Regions from separate parts of the Brachybacterium sp. GCM10030268 genome, predicted to be linked through region 4. Evidence: riboswitches for the same ligand, from Rfam matches in the RefSeq annotation. Region 4 holds a riboswitch; each other region holds the start of a gene.
The links. A riboswitch is a leader RNA that binds a small molecule or an ion and turns the genes downstream of it on or off. The one in region 4 is predicted to bind thiamine pyrophosphate.

Region 1 (3,199 bases), on a different contig from region 4:
CCGGCGCCCCGGAATCGGTCTTCGACGTGGTCTCGGTCGGCCAGCCCGAGTTCGTCTCCGCCGCTGCCGAGCTGCTGGCCGGCGAGGACCTCGCCGTGCTGCGCACCTGGCTGGCCCTCCACGCCGTCTCCTCGTACGCCCCCTACCTGCCCGCGGCCATCGTCGAGGAGGACTTCGCCTTCTTCGGGAAGGTGCTCTCCGGCGCCGAGGAGCTGCGCGAGCGCTGGAAGCGCGGCGTCGCTTTCGTCGAGGGCGCCGTGGGCTTCGCCGTCGGCCGCGAGTACGTCGACCGCCACTTCCCGCCGGCCCACAAGGAGCGCATGACCGCCCTGGTCGATGCTCTGCTGGAGGCCTACCGCAGCTCGATCGGGACCCTGGAGTGGATGACGCCGGCCACCCGGGAGAAGGCGCTGGCCAAGCTCGAGAAGTTCACACCCAAGATCGGCTACCCCGAGCGCTGGCGCGAGTACGACGGGCTCGAGGTGGTCCCCGGCGACCTGGTCGCCACCGCGCGCGCCGCACGCCGCTTCGACGCCGACTACGAGTACGCCAAGGTCGGCGGCCCCATCGACGAGACCGAGTGGCACATGACGCCGCAGACGGTCAACGCCTACTACAACCCCGGGCGCAACGAGATCGTCTTCCCCGCCGCCATCCTGCAGCCGCCGTTCTTCGACGGCGAGGCGGAGGACGCCGTGAACTTCGGCGGCATCGGCGCGGTCATCGGCCACGAGGTCGGCCACGGCTTCGACGACCAGGGCTCGAAGTACGACGGGGACGGCAACCTGGTCACCTGGTGGACGGCCGAGGACCGTCAGGCCTTCGACGACCGCGCCGCCACCCTCATCGCCCAGTATTCCGAGCTCTCCCCGCGCGACCTCGACGACTCCCACCGCGTCAACGGCGCCCTCACCATCGGCGAGAACATCGGCGACCTCGGCGGTCTCTCCATCGCCGTGAAGGCGTACCTGGCCAGCAGGTCCGCCGAGGAGGCCGCGGCCGAACTGGACGGGTACACCGGTCTGCAGCGCATCTTCCTGTCCTGGGCGACGGTGTGGCGGGGCAAGAACCGCACGCAGGAGGCGATCCGCCGGCTCGCGGTGGACCCGCACGCGCCGATGGAGTTCCGCTGCAACACGGTCGCCGGCCATCTCGACGAGTTCCACAGCGCCTTCGGCGTGCGCGAGGGCGACGGGATGTACCGCGCCCCCGAGGAGCGGGTGTCGATCTGGTGAGCACGACGGTGAGGATCCCGTGAGGCCCGAGGCGCCGTTCTACGTCGGCACCACCAGGCCCTCCTGGGTCGGGTGGACCCGCATCGCCCTGACCCTGCTGTTCGGTGCGGTCCTGGCGCTGGTGCTGGCCCAGCGCGGCCTCGTGGCCGCCGTGCCGCCGACCGCCGGGGTGTTCGCCCTGCTGGCGCTGTGGACCTGGATGGGCCAGCACACGCGCTTCATCGTCGACGACCGCGGCCTCACGGTGAGCCTCGGCGGGTTCCTCCCGCGCCCGACGTGGCCGCTGGCCGGCTTCCGCACCGTCCAGTACCGCATCGTGCCGCAGCCTGCCGTCGGGGCGAGCCTCGGCGGCTACGGATGGCGCCGCGGCATGGTGATCCCCGCCCGGCCCGAGGAGCTGCGGCCCGTCGGCGACCGGAAGCTGCTGACCGGCGGTGAGACGCGGCAGTCCTACCGCATGGTCGTCACCCGGCCGGGGACCATGGTCGAGATCGTCGGCCGCGAGGGCACCGGGTATCTGCTGACGCCCGAGGACCCCGAGGCGACGGCCGCGGCCATCGACCAGGCGATCCGGGCGCGGCGCTGACGCCACCGCCGAGGGAGTATCCTGAGTGCTGGTCATCCACTGACAGGGGAGCACCAACGGGGTGCTGAGAGTGCGCGAACCTGCGCAGACCCTCGAACCTGATCCGGTTCACACCGGCGTAGGGAGTCGGGATATCCGTGCGGCATCGATGATGCCGTGCGCCCCTTCCGTGAGAGGAAGGAGAAGTGATGACACGCTTTCGCACCATTGATCTGCTGGTCACCGTCATGATCGGGGCAGCCTTCGGCGTCGCGTTCCTGGGGTACGGCCAGCTCTACACCCTGATCAGCCCGCTGACGATGGCGTTCCGCCCCGCCGAGGGTCTGCTGGTGGGCATCTGGTTCCTGCCCGCCGTCCTCGCCGCCCTGATCGTCCGCAAGCCCGGCGCGGCGCTGCTGGCCGAGATGATCGCGGCATGCCTCGAGATGCTGCTGGGCGGCCAGTGGGGCTGGGGCACCGTGGTCTCCGGCCTGCTGCAGGGCGGCGGCGTCGAGCTCGCCGTCGCGCTGACCGCGTACCGCCGCTTCACGCTGCCGGTGGCCGTCCTCGGCGGAGTCCTCGCCGGCGGTCTGGAATGGATCTGGGAGCGCTTCGCCTACTACCCCGAGATGAGCTGGCCCTTCGCCCTCATCCTGCTCGGGTTCTTCCTCGTCTCCGGCGCCGCGCTGGGCGGCGGCCTGGGCTGGGCCGCGACCCGTGCCCTGGTGGCCACCGGCGCGGTGGATTCGCTCGCCGCGGGACGGGAGCACGCCCGCGCCGCCGCGGCGTGAGGACTGCGGCGTGAGAACCAGGGAATCCGCCGCCGGGGCCGCGCTTGCGCTGTCCCGGCTCAGCTGGCGCCCGAACTCGCGGCGGGAGCCGACGGTCGCCGACCTCGACCTGAGCATCCCCGCCGGTCAGCGCGTGCTGCTCGCCGGCGCGAGCGGCAGCGGGAAATCGACGGTGCTGCGCGCCCTCGCCGGTCTTCTCGATGAGGAGGCCGGCGAGCTCTCGGGGCACATGGCGGTCTCGTCCCGGCCCGGAGAGCGCGGCCTGCTGCTGCAGAATCCCGCGCACGCGCTGGTGGCCGCGACCGTGGGCCGCGATGCCGCCTTCGGGCCCGAGAACGCGGCCCTGCCCCGGCCGGAGGTCCACCGGCGGGCCGCGGCGGCGCTGGATGCCGCGCAGGTGGACCTGGAGCCCTCGCGCGGCCCGCTGGAGGCCTCCGGCGGGCAGCAGCAGCGCATCGCCCTGGCCGGCGCCCTCGCGCTCGGCCCGGACATGCTGCTGCTGGACGAACCCACGAGCATGCTCGACGCCGAGACCGCCCAGCAGGTGCGCTCAGCGATCCTGGCCAGCGCCGAGGGCCGCACCCTGGTCGTCGCGGAGCACCGGGTCG
Region 2 (3,199 bases), on a different contig from region 4:
CAGCAGTCAGGGGGGCAGCCACCGCTGCGGTGGTCAGGGCTTGCATCAAACGTCGGCGTCGTAGCACGGGCTCTCCTGAGTGTGGATTGCTGTCCTTCGAATGGACCGCCGTCGGCGGGGTCATTCGTCCGATCGCAGCGGGTTCGCCTCTCGGGTACGGCGACCACACAGGGGATGTCGTGGCAGAGCGCGGATCATCCTCGCGCCCTCGCGATGAGAAACCGGTTTCCCGCTGATCTTGGGTGCGACCATACTGTGCCGCTGGCCTCGTATCAACCCTCGATGGCGGGCGGGAACCGATTTCTGGCTGCCCGCCGCGGCGTGGCCCCTCACTCCACGGCGCCGTCCAGCGCCTGCTGCCAGAAGGCGGATTCGAGCCGGGTCGCGGTGCGGAACACCGTGGCCACCTCCTCGAATCGCTGCTCGGTGAGGGACCGCGCCGCCAGGACGTCGAGGTGGGCGATGGCGTCGCGCGCGGCCTGCTGGAACTCCTCGCTCGCGTACTCGGCGATCCAGTCGCGGTAGGGGTGCTCCGGCTGCTCCTCGAGGCGGGGAGCCAGACGGGCCCCGATCTCGGCGTACCCGATCGCGCACGGGGCGAGGGCCACATTCAGATCGAGCTGGTCCCCGACCTGCCCGCTGTCCAGCACGTACCGGGTGTAGGCGACGGTGGCCTGCTTCTCGGGTGCGGCGTCCAGCTGCGAGCGATCGATGCCCCAGCTCGCGGTGAGCCGCACATGCAGCTCGGTCTCGGCCAGGGTCGTCGCGAGGGCATCGGCGGAGTGCTGGATGTCCTCGAGCCGTCGGCTCTTGAAGGCGGCCAGCGCGTTGGCCCGCGCGAACTGGACGAGGAACAGGTAGTCCTGGATCAGGTAGTCCTGGAATGCGGCGAGCGGCAGTGTGCCCGCGCCGAGCTGCTCGACGAACGGGTGGCGGGTGTAATCGTCCCAGTCGGGCAGGGCGGCGGACCTGAGATCGTCGAACAGGCTCATCGTGCCTCCCCGGTGAACGGGTGGAGGTAGGACTGCTCGAAGAAGTCGAGCTCGAGGGCGACGGTGCGCTCGAAGAACTCCCGGGCCCGCTCGGGGCTGCCGGGTCCTGCTGCGTCGAGCTCGGCGTGCAGGAAGTTCACGAAGCCGGCGAAGTCCGGGTTGTCGTGGAGGTCGATCCATTCGGAGTGGACGAAGCTGCTCGGCCGCGGGTCCGGAGCGGCGGCGGCCCAGTCGTGGTAGAGCCATTCGGTGACCACCAGCACGGCGAGGATCGCGGCATAGTCCCGGGTCTCGGCGGCTTCGCGGAAGATGGTGGTGAAGCCGGTGGTCGCCAGCGTGTCCGGGACGGTTGCGCGGTCGTGCTCGCTCACGCCCAGGGACTCGAACGCGCGCAGGAAGTAGGTGTTCTCGTCCCCGGCGACCTCGCCGACGAACTGCGAGAGTCGCAGCCGGGCCTCGAACGCGGGAGCCTCGGCGATGCCGGCGCCGAGGAGCACCAGGAAGCTGTCGAGGAAGCGATGGTCCTGGATCAGGTATCCGGCCATCACCTCATCGGGGATCGACCCGTCGTGGAGCTCCGCCACGAAGCGGTGCTGGACGGCTCGGGTCCAGGTGGGTTCGCTGGCCCCACGGAGGTCGTCGGTGAAAGAGGTGGACATCGGGACTTCTCCTCGTCAGTCGATCCGTCCGGATGGGAGCTCCCGATCCGGTGACCCGGGGCCCGACCTCGAGGCGCGCTCGCGACGCGGCGAGCGGCGCAGTGACGCAGTGACGCAGTGCGACGTCATGACATCCCTCCGCGAGCGCTAACTCGATCAGGTTCGTCGGGTGTGATCTCAGCCCCTGGCGGGGCACCCCGTGTCGACGACGACCTTACCCCGACATAGCAGGAGCCGCCCCGGGACCCCGGCGCTGGGGCCGGGTCCCGGGGCGGCTGAGCGGGGCCGTGATCGCCCACGTCGATCCCCGGAGGGTCACCGATCACGCGACGAGACTCCGCATGACCGATGGGTCGGAGATCAAGCGATCAGGTGGGCCGACGGTCTCGCCGATCAGGTGGGCCGACGGTCCCGCCGGTCAGCGAGCGGCGTCCCGCTGCTTTGGCGGGTCGCCGTTCACTCGGAGTCGAAGGCGCCGTCGTCGGCCCCGAAGGCACTGTCCTCGGAGCCGTCCTCACCGGTCGCCTCGGGGGCGTAGTCCTCGTCGAGCGGGACCTCGCGGCGCTGGTCGAGGACATCCGCTGGATCGGCGTAGGCGGAGGTGACGGAGCCGAGCTCCTCGGAGCCGAGGGCGTCCGTGGTCCCGTCGTCCGGCAGGGCATCGACCTCCTGGTCCAGGGCGTCCTCGAGCGGGGCCTCGGGGGAGTGCTCGTGCGGCGTGCTGGTCATCGTCCTGCTCCTTTCCTCCGGTGGTGTCCGGTCACTGGCAGTATCCGATATTCCGCGCCGATGATCGACTGCTCCGGCCCGCGATCGCTGGAAGCTCAAGCCCTCGCGCCGGGCGGAGCCCCGAGCGACGTCGGGCCGAGTCCCGAGCTCTTCGGGCCGAGTCCCGAACTCTTCGGGCGGAGCCCGGAGCCTCGTCGGGCCGGACCCGTACCTGCCCGGGGCCGACGCTCAGGCGCGCGAGCCCAGGCCGACGATGTGCTCCGGGAGACGCTCGTTGCTGCCGTACATGAAGTGGTTCTCCATGCGCTCGGAGTAGCGGCTCGCCTCGGTGGTGCGGCCGACGGCCTCGGCGACCTCGCGGATGTGGATCGGGGCTGCGCCGCAGCACACCCCGAGGTAGTTCACGCCCAGCTCCAGCGCCTCACGGGCGAAGGCGCTGATCTCGTAGCGGTTGGTCAGCAGCGGATCCAGGGCGGTGGGGAAGGTGCGCCCGTGCGGGGAGGGCACGGCCGCGGCGGGGTCGGAGAGGTTGAAGAACGTCGGCTCCTCCTCCGTGGTGCGGTACGGGATCGGCAGGGCGCCGACGTGGCAGTCCACGGCCTCGCGGATCTCGCGCAGCCACGGCAGCATCGTCGCCGGCCCGCGGAAGCAGTTCAGGCCCACCACGTCGGCCCCGGCCTGCTCCAGGCGCTGTGCGGTCTCGACGATCCCGGCGCCCTCGGCCATCTCCTGGAACGCCATCGGGGCGAGGGTGATCACCACGGGCAGGCCGGAGGCCTTGGCGACCTCGAGCGCGGTCAGCGCCTCCTCGGCGTAGTA
Region 3 (3,199 bases), on a different contig from region 4:
CCCGCTCGCCGCCCGGCTCGCCGACACCCGTGCCCAGAGCGTGCTGACCACAGTGCACGCCGACGACGACAGCGTGCAGCAGGTCAGCGTGTATGTCACCGGCAGCGAGGTGCTCACGATGGAGGCGCTGGACCCGGCCGCCGAGGACCCGCCGCTGGAGTTCCGGCCCGTCGACGCGGGCGACCTGGTCGCACTCGCCGCGGCCGTCGTCTCCTGAGCGCCTCCCGCAGGATTCGCCGGCCCGCGCGCGGCCCATCGCGCTGGTCAGAGGCTTCCGCGGGGCCCCTCAGCTCGTGAGGACGTCTCAGCGTCGGTCAGCTCGTGAGGGCGTCCCGCAGCGTCCGGGCCGCTGCCTCGGGATCGTCGGCCTCGGTCACGGCGCGGACCACCACGATCCGCTCGACACCGGCGCCGAGCAGCTCGGGGACACGTTCCGCGTCGACTCCGCCGATGGCGAAGAACGGCTTCGCGTCCCCCGTCCGCTGGGCGGCGGCGCGCGGCAGGTCGAGGCCGACGGGGGCGCGGTCCGGCTTCGTCGGCGTCGCCCACACCGGACCGGTGCAGAAGTAGTCCAGACCCGCATCGGCGTCGGCCGCCTCCATCTGCTCGATGGTGCGGGTCGAGCGGCCGATCAGGACGTCGCGGCCCAGCAGCGCACGGGCATCCAGCGTGCTCAGGTCGCCCTGGCCGAGGTGGAGGATGTCCGCGCCGGCCAGCGCGGCGACGTCGGCCCGGTCATTGGCCGCCAGCAGCGTGCCGTGCGCGTCGGCGATCGGCCGCAGCGCCCGCAGGGCCTCGACCTCGGCGCGGGCCTCGGCCGCCTTGTCCCGCACCTGCAGGATGTCCACTCCGCCGCGGAAGGCGGCCTCGGCGAAAGCCAGCAGGCCCTCGAGCCCGCGCGAGAGGTCGACGCAGACGTACAGGCGGGAGGCGCGCAGGGCTTCGCGGCGCCGGGCACCGGCCTCGCTGGTCGCCGACGAGTGAGCGTTCATGGGCACAGCCTGGCACAGAGCGTGACCGGGACCCGGAACCTCCGGCCTGCCGGCGCCGTGCCGCCGGCACCGTGCCGCAGGCACTGGCCCGCCGGCTCGTCGGCGTCTGCGCCGGCGCGTAGACTCGAGGGGTTCCGTGGGAGCCCGAGACGCCGGGCTGAGAGGGCGCAGCGCGCCGACCACCAGCACTGGATGCGGATCATGCCGCCGTCAGGAGGAATCTCAGGATGCGTGCCATGCATGTCGCCGTCATCGGCGCGGGCATCGTCGGCCTGCTCACCGCCGCCGAGCTGCGAGCGCGTGGTCACCGCGTGGAGATCCACGCCGAGGGGGTCGCCGACGGGGCCACGTTCGCGGCCGCCGGGATGCTCGCCCCCGCCGCGGAGATCCAGGTCGGGCAGGGCCCGCTGTGGGCCATCATGCGCGAGGCCTCCCAGGCGCACCGCGATCTCGCGAGCCGCCTCGCCGCGCGCACCAGCGTGGACCCCGGCTACCGGGACGATTCGACCGTGATGATCGGACGGGACCACGCCGACGCCGCCGCGCTGCGCGACCTGGCCGAGATCCAGCGCTCCACCGGAGCGGCCGTCCGCGAGCTCACACCCCGGGAGCTGCGCCGTCTCGAGCCCGCCCTGGCCCGCGGCATCGCCGGCGCGCAGCTGATCGAGCACGACCACCAGGTCGACCCGCGGCGCCTGGCCGCCGCCGTCCAAGACATCCTGGCCGGAGCGGGCGGACCCGGGGACGGCCCCGCCGTTGCCATCCACCGTCGCCGCCTCACCTCGCTCGAGGAGATCGACGCCGAGCGGATCGTGCTGGCCGCAGGGCTGGGTGCGGGAGAGATCGCGGGCCCGCACCGCCGCCTCGGCCTCGCCCTGCGCCCCGTCCACGGCGACATCCTGCGCGTGCGCGTGCCGACCTCGCTGCTGGCCCCGGGCGAGGACAACCTGGTGGCCCGCACCGTGCGCGCCACCGTGCGGGGACGATCCGTCTACCTGGTCCCGCGCGCCGATCGCCACCTGGTCATCGGTGCCACCAGCCGCGAGGACGACCTCGCCGGCACCTCCACCGGCGGCGTCCACCAGCTGCTCCAGGACGCGATCGAGATCGCCCCGTCCGTGCGGGAGACCGAACTGGTCGAGGTCACCACCCGGGCACGCCCCGGCACCCCCGACGACCTCCCGCTGCTGGGCCCCGTGCCCGGCGATGACCGCGTGATCGTCTCGACCGGCTACCACCGCCACGGGATCCTGCTGTCCGCTTGGGCCGCCCAGCGCACCGCCGAGCTGCTCGAGGACCCCGCCGCGCCCCGCTCGCAGCTGCTCGACGCGGTCCGGCCCGAACGCTTCACCATCCCACCGCCGACGGCGTCCCTCCCGCCATCCCCCGTACCCAGCGCCACCGCCTCATCCGCCCAGGAGAACCCATGAATCTGTCCCTGACCGTCAACGGCGACGAGGTCGCACTCCCGCCGGGAAGCACCGTCCGCGACCTGGTCAGCTCCCGCCTCGGCCAGGAGATCGGCGAGGACGGCCGCGCGAGCGACGGCAGTCCGCTCGGCGTCGCCGTCGCCCTGGACGACACCGTCGTGCCCCGCACCCGCTGGGCCACGACGCCCGTGCCCGATGGCGCGCGCTGCGAGTTCGTCACCGCCGTGCAGGGAGGCTGACCCATGACCCGTCCCTCCGCACGTCCCGACCTCGCCGACGACTCGTTCACCATCGCCGGCACGCCCCTGACATCGCGCCTGATCATGGGCACCGGCGGGGCCACCGACCTCGCCGCGCTCGAACGCGCCCTGGTCGCCTCCGGCACCGCGCTGACCACCGTCGCGATGCGCCGCTTCTCCGCGGCCACCGGCAACTCGGTGTTCACGCTGCTCGAGCGGCTCGGGATCAAGGTGCTGCCCAACACCGCCGGCTGCTTCAGCGCCCGCGACGCCATCCTCACCGCGGAGCTCGCCCGTGAAGCGCTGGAGACGGACTGGATCAAGCTCGAGGTCATCGCCGACGAGGACACCCTCCTGCCCGACGGCATCGAACTGGTCGAGGCGACCGCCGAGCTGGTCCGGCGCGGCTTCACCGTGCTGCCCTACACCACCGACGATCCCGTCCTGGCCCGTCACCTCGCCGACGCCGGCGCCGCCGCGGTGATGCCGCTCGGCTCACCGATCGGGACGGGCCTGGGCATCCTGAACCCGCACAACA
Region 4 (3,199 bases):
CCGCCGCTGGGGTCGGAGCCGGCGATGGTCAGTGCTGTGGGTGGTCGCATGGGGCGGTCCTCCTGGGGTGTGCTGCGGAGCCGGGCCGGTGGGGAGCCGGGGTCCGCGGACAGGTGGTCACGGCCTGCTGGATGAGCGGCCCTGGTCGATGGCTTCTCGGAGTCGGCCGGCGGCCGCAGCGGGGTCGGGTGCCGCGGCGATGGCCGAGACCACGCAGAGACCGTCCACACCGGTCGCCGCGATCTCCGGGGCGAGGCGATGGTCGATGCCGCCGATGGCGACGGCCAGCGGAGCTGAGGCGGCCGATACGTGCCGCGCCTGCCGCCACGGGTCCAGGCACTCCCCCAGTCCCTCCAGGCCGAGCGGCGGCGCGGCATCGGCCTTGGTGGCGGTCGCGCGGATCGGGCCGATGCCCAGCACGTCGGCCGTGTCCTCCGCGAGCGCGGCGCGCACCTGGCCGGCGGTGCCGGCGGAGAGGCCGATCATCAGCTCCTCCCCGAGCACCTCGCGGGCAGCGGCCGCGGCGACGTCGCTCTGGCCCACGTGGAGGTGGCACCGCGCGGCCTCGGCCACACCGAGACGGTCGTTGACGAACAAGGGCACCTTCTGGGCGCGAGGGCCGAGCTCGCTCGCCAGGCGTTCCCGGCATGCGCGGACCAGCTCGAGCAGGTCGGCGTCGGAGGCGTCCTTGTCCCGCAGCTGGATCGCGCCCGCTCCGCCGCGGACGGCGGCGAGGACCACGCCGGGCACCGCGTCGATCCCGCCGGACAGCGCCGAGTCGGTGACGTGGTACAGCGAGAAGTCGGCCGCATGGGCGGTGCGCAGGGACGGCCGGATCACGCCGGGGCCGCCTGCTCCTGAAGACCCACGAGCTCGAGCACGTCGGCGGGCGTGAGGGTGTCCAGCGCATCGAGCCAGCCGACGGCGAAGGACCCGACTCCCTGCGCCTCGCGCGCGGCGAGGGTTCCGGCGGCGCCGTGCAGGGCATGTGCGGCGAGCACCGCGTCGTGGGGAGTGAGGTCGGTGTCGCGACTTGAGCCCAGGAGGGCGGCGCAGGTCGCGCCGAGCGCGCAGCCGGTACCGATCACTCGCGCGAGCAGGGCGTCGCCGCTGGTCAGCACTGTGGTGCGACCCGCGGAGACGATCGCGTCGCGCTCCCCGGAGACCGCGACCACGGCACCGGTGCGGGCGGAGAGGTCGCGGGCGGCGTCGAGCACCGCCTCGACCGTGTCGGTGGAATCGACGCCGCGCCCTCCCCCGCCGGTGCCGGCGAGCGCGGCGATCTCGGAGGCGTTGCCGCGGACGGCGGCGGGCCCGAGGGTCAGCAGTTCGTGCGCCAGCGGGGTGCGGACGGGCAGCGAGCCGACGGCGACCGGGTCGAGCACCCAGGGCCGTCCGGCGTCGCGGGCGGCGCGGGCGGCGGCGGGCATCGCCTGCACCTGTCCCTCGGCCACGGTGCCGGTGTTCACCAGCAGTGCGTCGGCCGCAGCGGCGAAGACCGGCGCCTCCTGCGGGTGGTCCACCATCGCGGGGGCGGCCCCGATGGCCAGCAGGACGTCGGCGGTGATCTGCTGGACGACGGTGTTGGTGATGCAGTGGACGAGCGGGCTGTGCCCGCTGAGCGCCTCGAGGGCGCTGCGCAGTCGGTTCTCGGGCGTGCTCGTAGTCATCGGTGACGATCCCTTCGCAGGTGCAGACCAGGGCAGGTTCGACGGGTGTGCTCTCAGCCGCCGCTTCTCGACGGCACCCCGCGTCACTGGTCGGCGACTCTAGCAGGGGGCGGCGCAGGGGCACACAGGATCTTCACACTCTCAAGTCTGTAGTTCCATGGCACTCTCTTGACCTTCCCTTGACCTGATGCGACGGTGTGAGCGGCAACGCATCGACGCGGATCCACGACGGACAACCGTCTCCCGCAGTCGGCGGAGAGGACGCCATGACCATCACGAGCACCGCACGCCGGGCCCGCACCGTACTGACCGTCGCCGCGGGGGCGGCGCTGCTGTCCGCGTCGGCCTGCAGCACGAGCGCCGGAGCCGACGGGGAGGACAGCGCGGGGGCACCGTCCGAGACATCAGATCAGGGGGAAGGGCAGGGAGCCGGGCAGAACAGCAGCGACGGCGGGGGCGCCGCGACCAGCAGTGAGCAGGGGAACGGGGACTCGGACGAGGGAGCCGAACAGAACGATGGGGTGGGTGCCGGCGACGAGGACGAGGCGACGGAGCCGACGGAGCCTGAGACCCGTCTCGTGCTCGTCACCGATCTGGGACCCGAGGAGCCCGGTGAGGGCGACCTCGTGCGCAGCCCCGACCAGCTGGCCGCCCTGCTGACCGGGCCCCTCGGCGGGATGGCCGAGTGCTACGACGAGCTCACGCTCAGCCCGGGCGCCACCGCGTCGTGCATGGGCCCGGCGAGCGTCGACTCTCCCGACCCGGACCAGGAATGGACGGCGCACTCGGTGCGGATCCCGTCCGAGGAGGACTTCACCGCCGGCAGCAGGGTCGCGATCCTGTTCACCACCGGCGGCGCCCTGACCGGGCCGGCCGAGGTCCTGCTGAAGGAGACCGTGTCCCTCACCGGCCTCGGCGTCAGCTCGACGTTCGGGGCCGAAGACCTGGATTCCGAGCAGCTCGCGCAGCACACGCTGGAGGTGCTCACCTCCCCGAATGCTTACGTCCCCGTCGACTACGCCGACTGGGAGGACGTGACCTGCCAGGACGGCCTCTCCTTCGCGACCTTCGAACCGGTGGCCTGCACCGCGACCACCGCCGGCGGCGATCAGTGGGAGCTGGAGGTGGCGCCCGGGGCATTCGCCGGCAACGACCAGGGCCTGCTGGTGGGCATCGAGACCCTGTGACCGTCGTCCAGCGGAGCGACCGAGCATCGCGGCCAGGCCGTGCGGCCGAGCGGGGGAGGCCGCAGGGCGAGTGAGTGCCCGGCGCCCCTCGCGATACAGTCATCGCGTGAGCGCGACCACACTGCCCATCCCCACCGATGCCGGCGACCTGCCCGGACTGCTCTGGCTGCCCGAGCACCGCGAGGAGCCGGTGCCCGGCCTCGTGGTGCTGCAGGAGATCTTCGGCGTCTCCGACTACATCCAGCGGCGCTGCGCAGATCTCGCCGCGCTCGGCTATGCGGTGCTGGCCCCGCAGCTCTTCGCCCGCCTCGATCCGCCGATCGTCGGCATCGACGACTGGGA

Region 1: it holds a riboswitch for thiamine pyrophosphate, as region 4 does, so the genes downstream of both, ACFQRD_RS00660 (ECF transporter S component) here and thiM (hydroxyethylthiazole kinase) in region 4, are expected to answer to the same signal.
Region 2: it holds a riboswitch for thiamine pyrophosphate, as region 4 does, so the genes downstream of both, ACFQRD_RS09525 (TenA family protein) here and thiM (hydroxyethylthiazole kinase) in region 4, are expected to answer to the same signal.
Region 3: it holds a riboswitch for thiamine pyrophosphate, as region 4 does, so the genes downstream of both, thiO (glycine oxidase ThiO) here and thiM (hydroxyethylthiazole kinase) in region 4, are expected to answer to the same signal.

The regions. Positions count from the first base shown of each region.
Region 1 is NZ_JBHTCW010000001.1:134,345-137,543, forward strand. Features, by position in the region: gene ACFQRD_RS00650 (M13 family metallopeptidase) at 1-1,235, shown strand, start outside; gene ACFQRD_RS00655 (glycosyltransferase) at 1,255-1,821, shown strand; TPP riboswitch at 1,856-1,963, shown strand; gene ACFQRD_RS00660 (ECF transporter S component) at 2,010-2,591, shown strand; gene ACFQRD_RS00665 (ATP-binding cassette domain-containing protein) at 2,602-3,199, shown strand, end outside.
Region 2 is NZ_JBHTCW010000005.1:117,011-120,209, reverse strand. Features, by position in the region: gene ACFQRD_RS09535 (polysaccharide lyase family 1 protein) at 1-22, opposite strand, end outside; gene tenA (thiaminase II) at 330-992, opposite strand; gene ACFQRD_RS09525 (TenA family protein) at 989-1,651, opposite strand; TPP riboswitch at 1,768-1,861, opposite strand; gene ACFQRD_RS09520 (hypothetical protein) at 2,108-2,380, opposite strand; gene ACFQRD_RS09515 (homocysteine S-methyltransferase family protein) at 2,609-3,199, opposite strand, start outside.
Region 3 is NZ_JBHTCW010000003.1:120,359-123,557, forward strand. Features, by position in the region: gene ACFQRD_RS06440 (hypothetical protein) at 1-217, shown strand, start outside; gene thiE (thiamine phosphate synthase) at 315-992, opposite strand; TPP riboswitch at 1,119-1,225, shown strand; gene thiO (glycine oxidase ThiO) at 1,220-2,422, shown strand; gene thiS (sulfur carrier protein ThiS) at 2,419-2,661, shown strand; gene ACFQRD_RS06460 (thiazole synthase) at 2,665-3,199, shown strand, end outside.
Region 4 is NZ_JBHTCW010000004.1:7,143-10,341, forward strand. Features, by position in the region: gene thiD (bifunctional hydroxymethylpyrimidine kinase/phosphomethylpyrimidine kinase) at 1-50, opposite strand, end outside; gene ACFQRD_RS07520 (thiamine phosphate synthase) at 118-840, opposite strand; gene thiM (hydroxyethylthiazole kinase) at 837-1,670, opposite strand; TPP riboswitch at 1,662-1,761, opposite strand; gene ACFQRD_RS07530 (hypothetical protein) at 1,937-2,857, shown strand; gene ACFQRD_RS07535 (dienelactone hydrolase family protein) at 2,964-3,199, shown strand, end outside.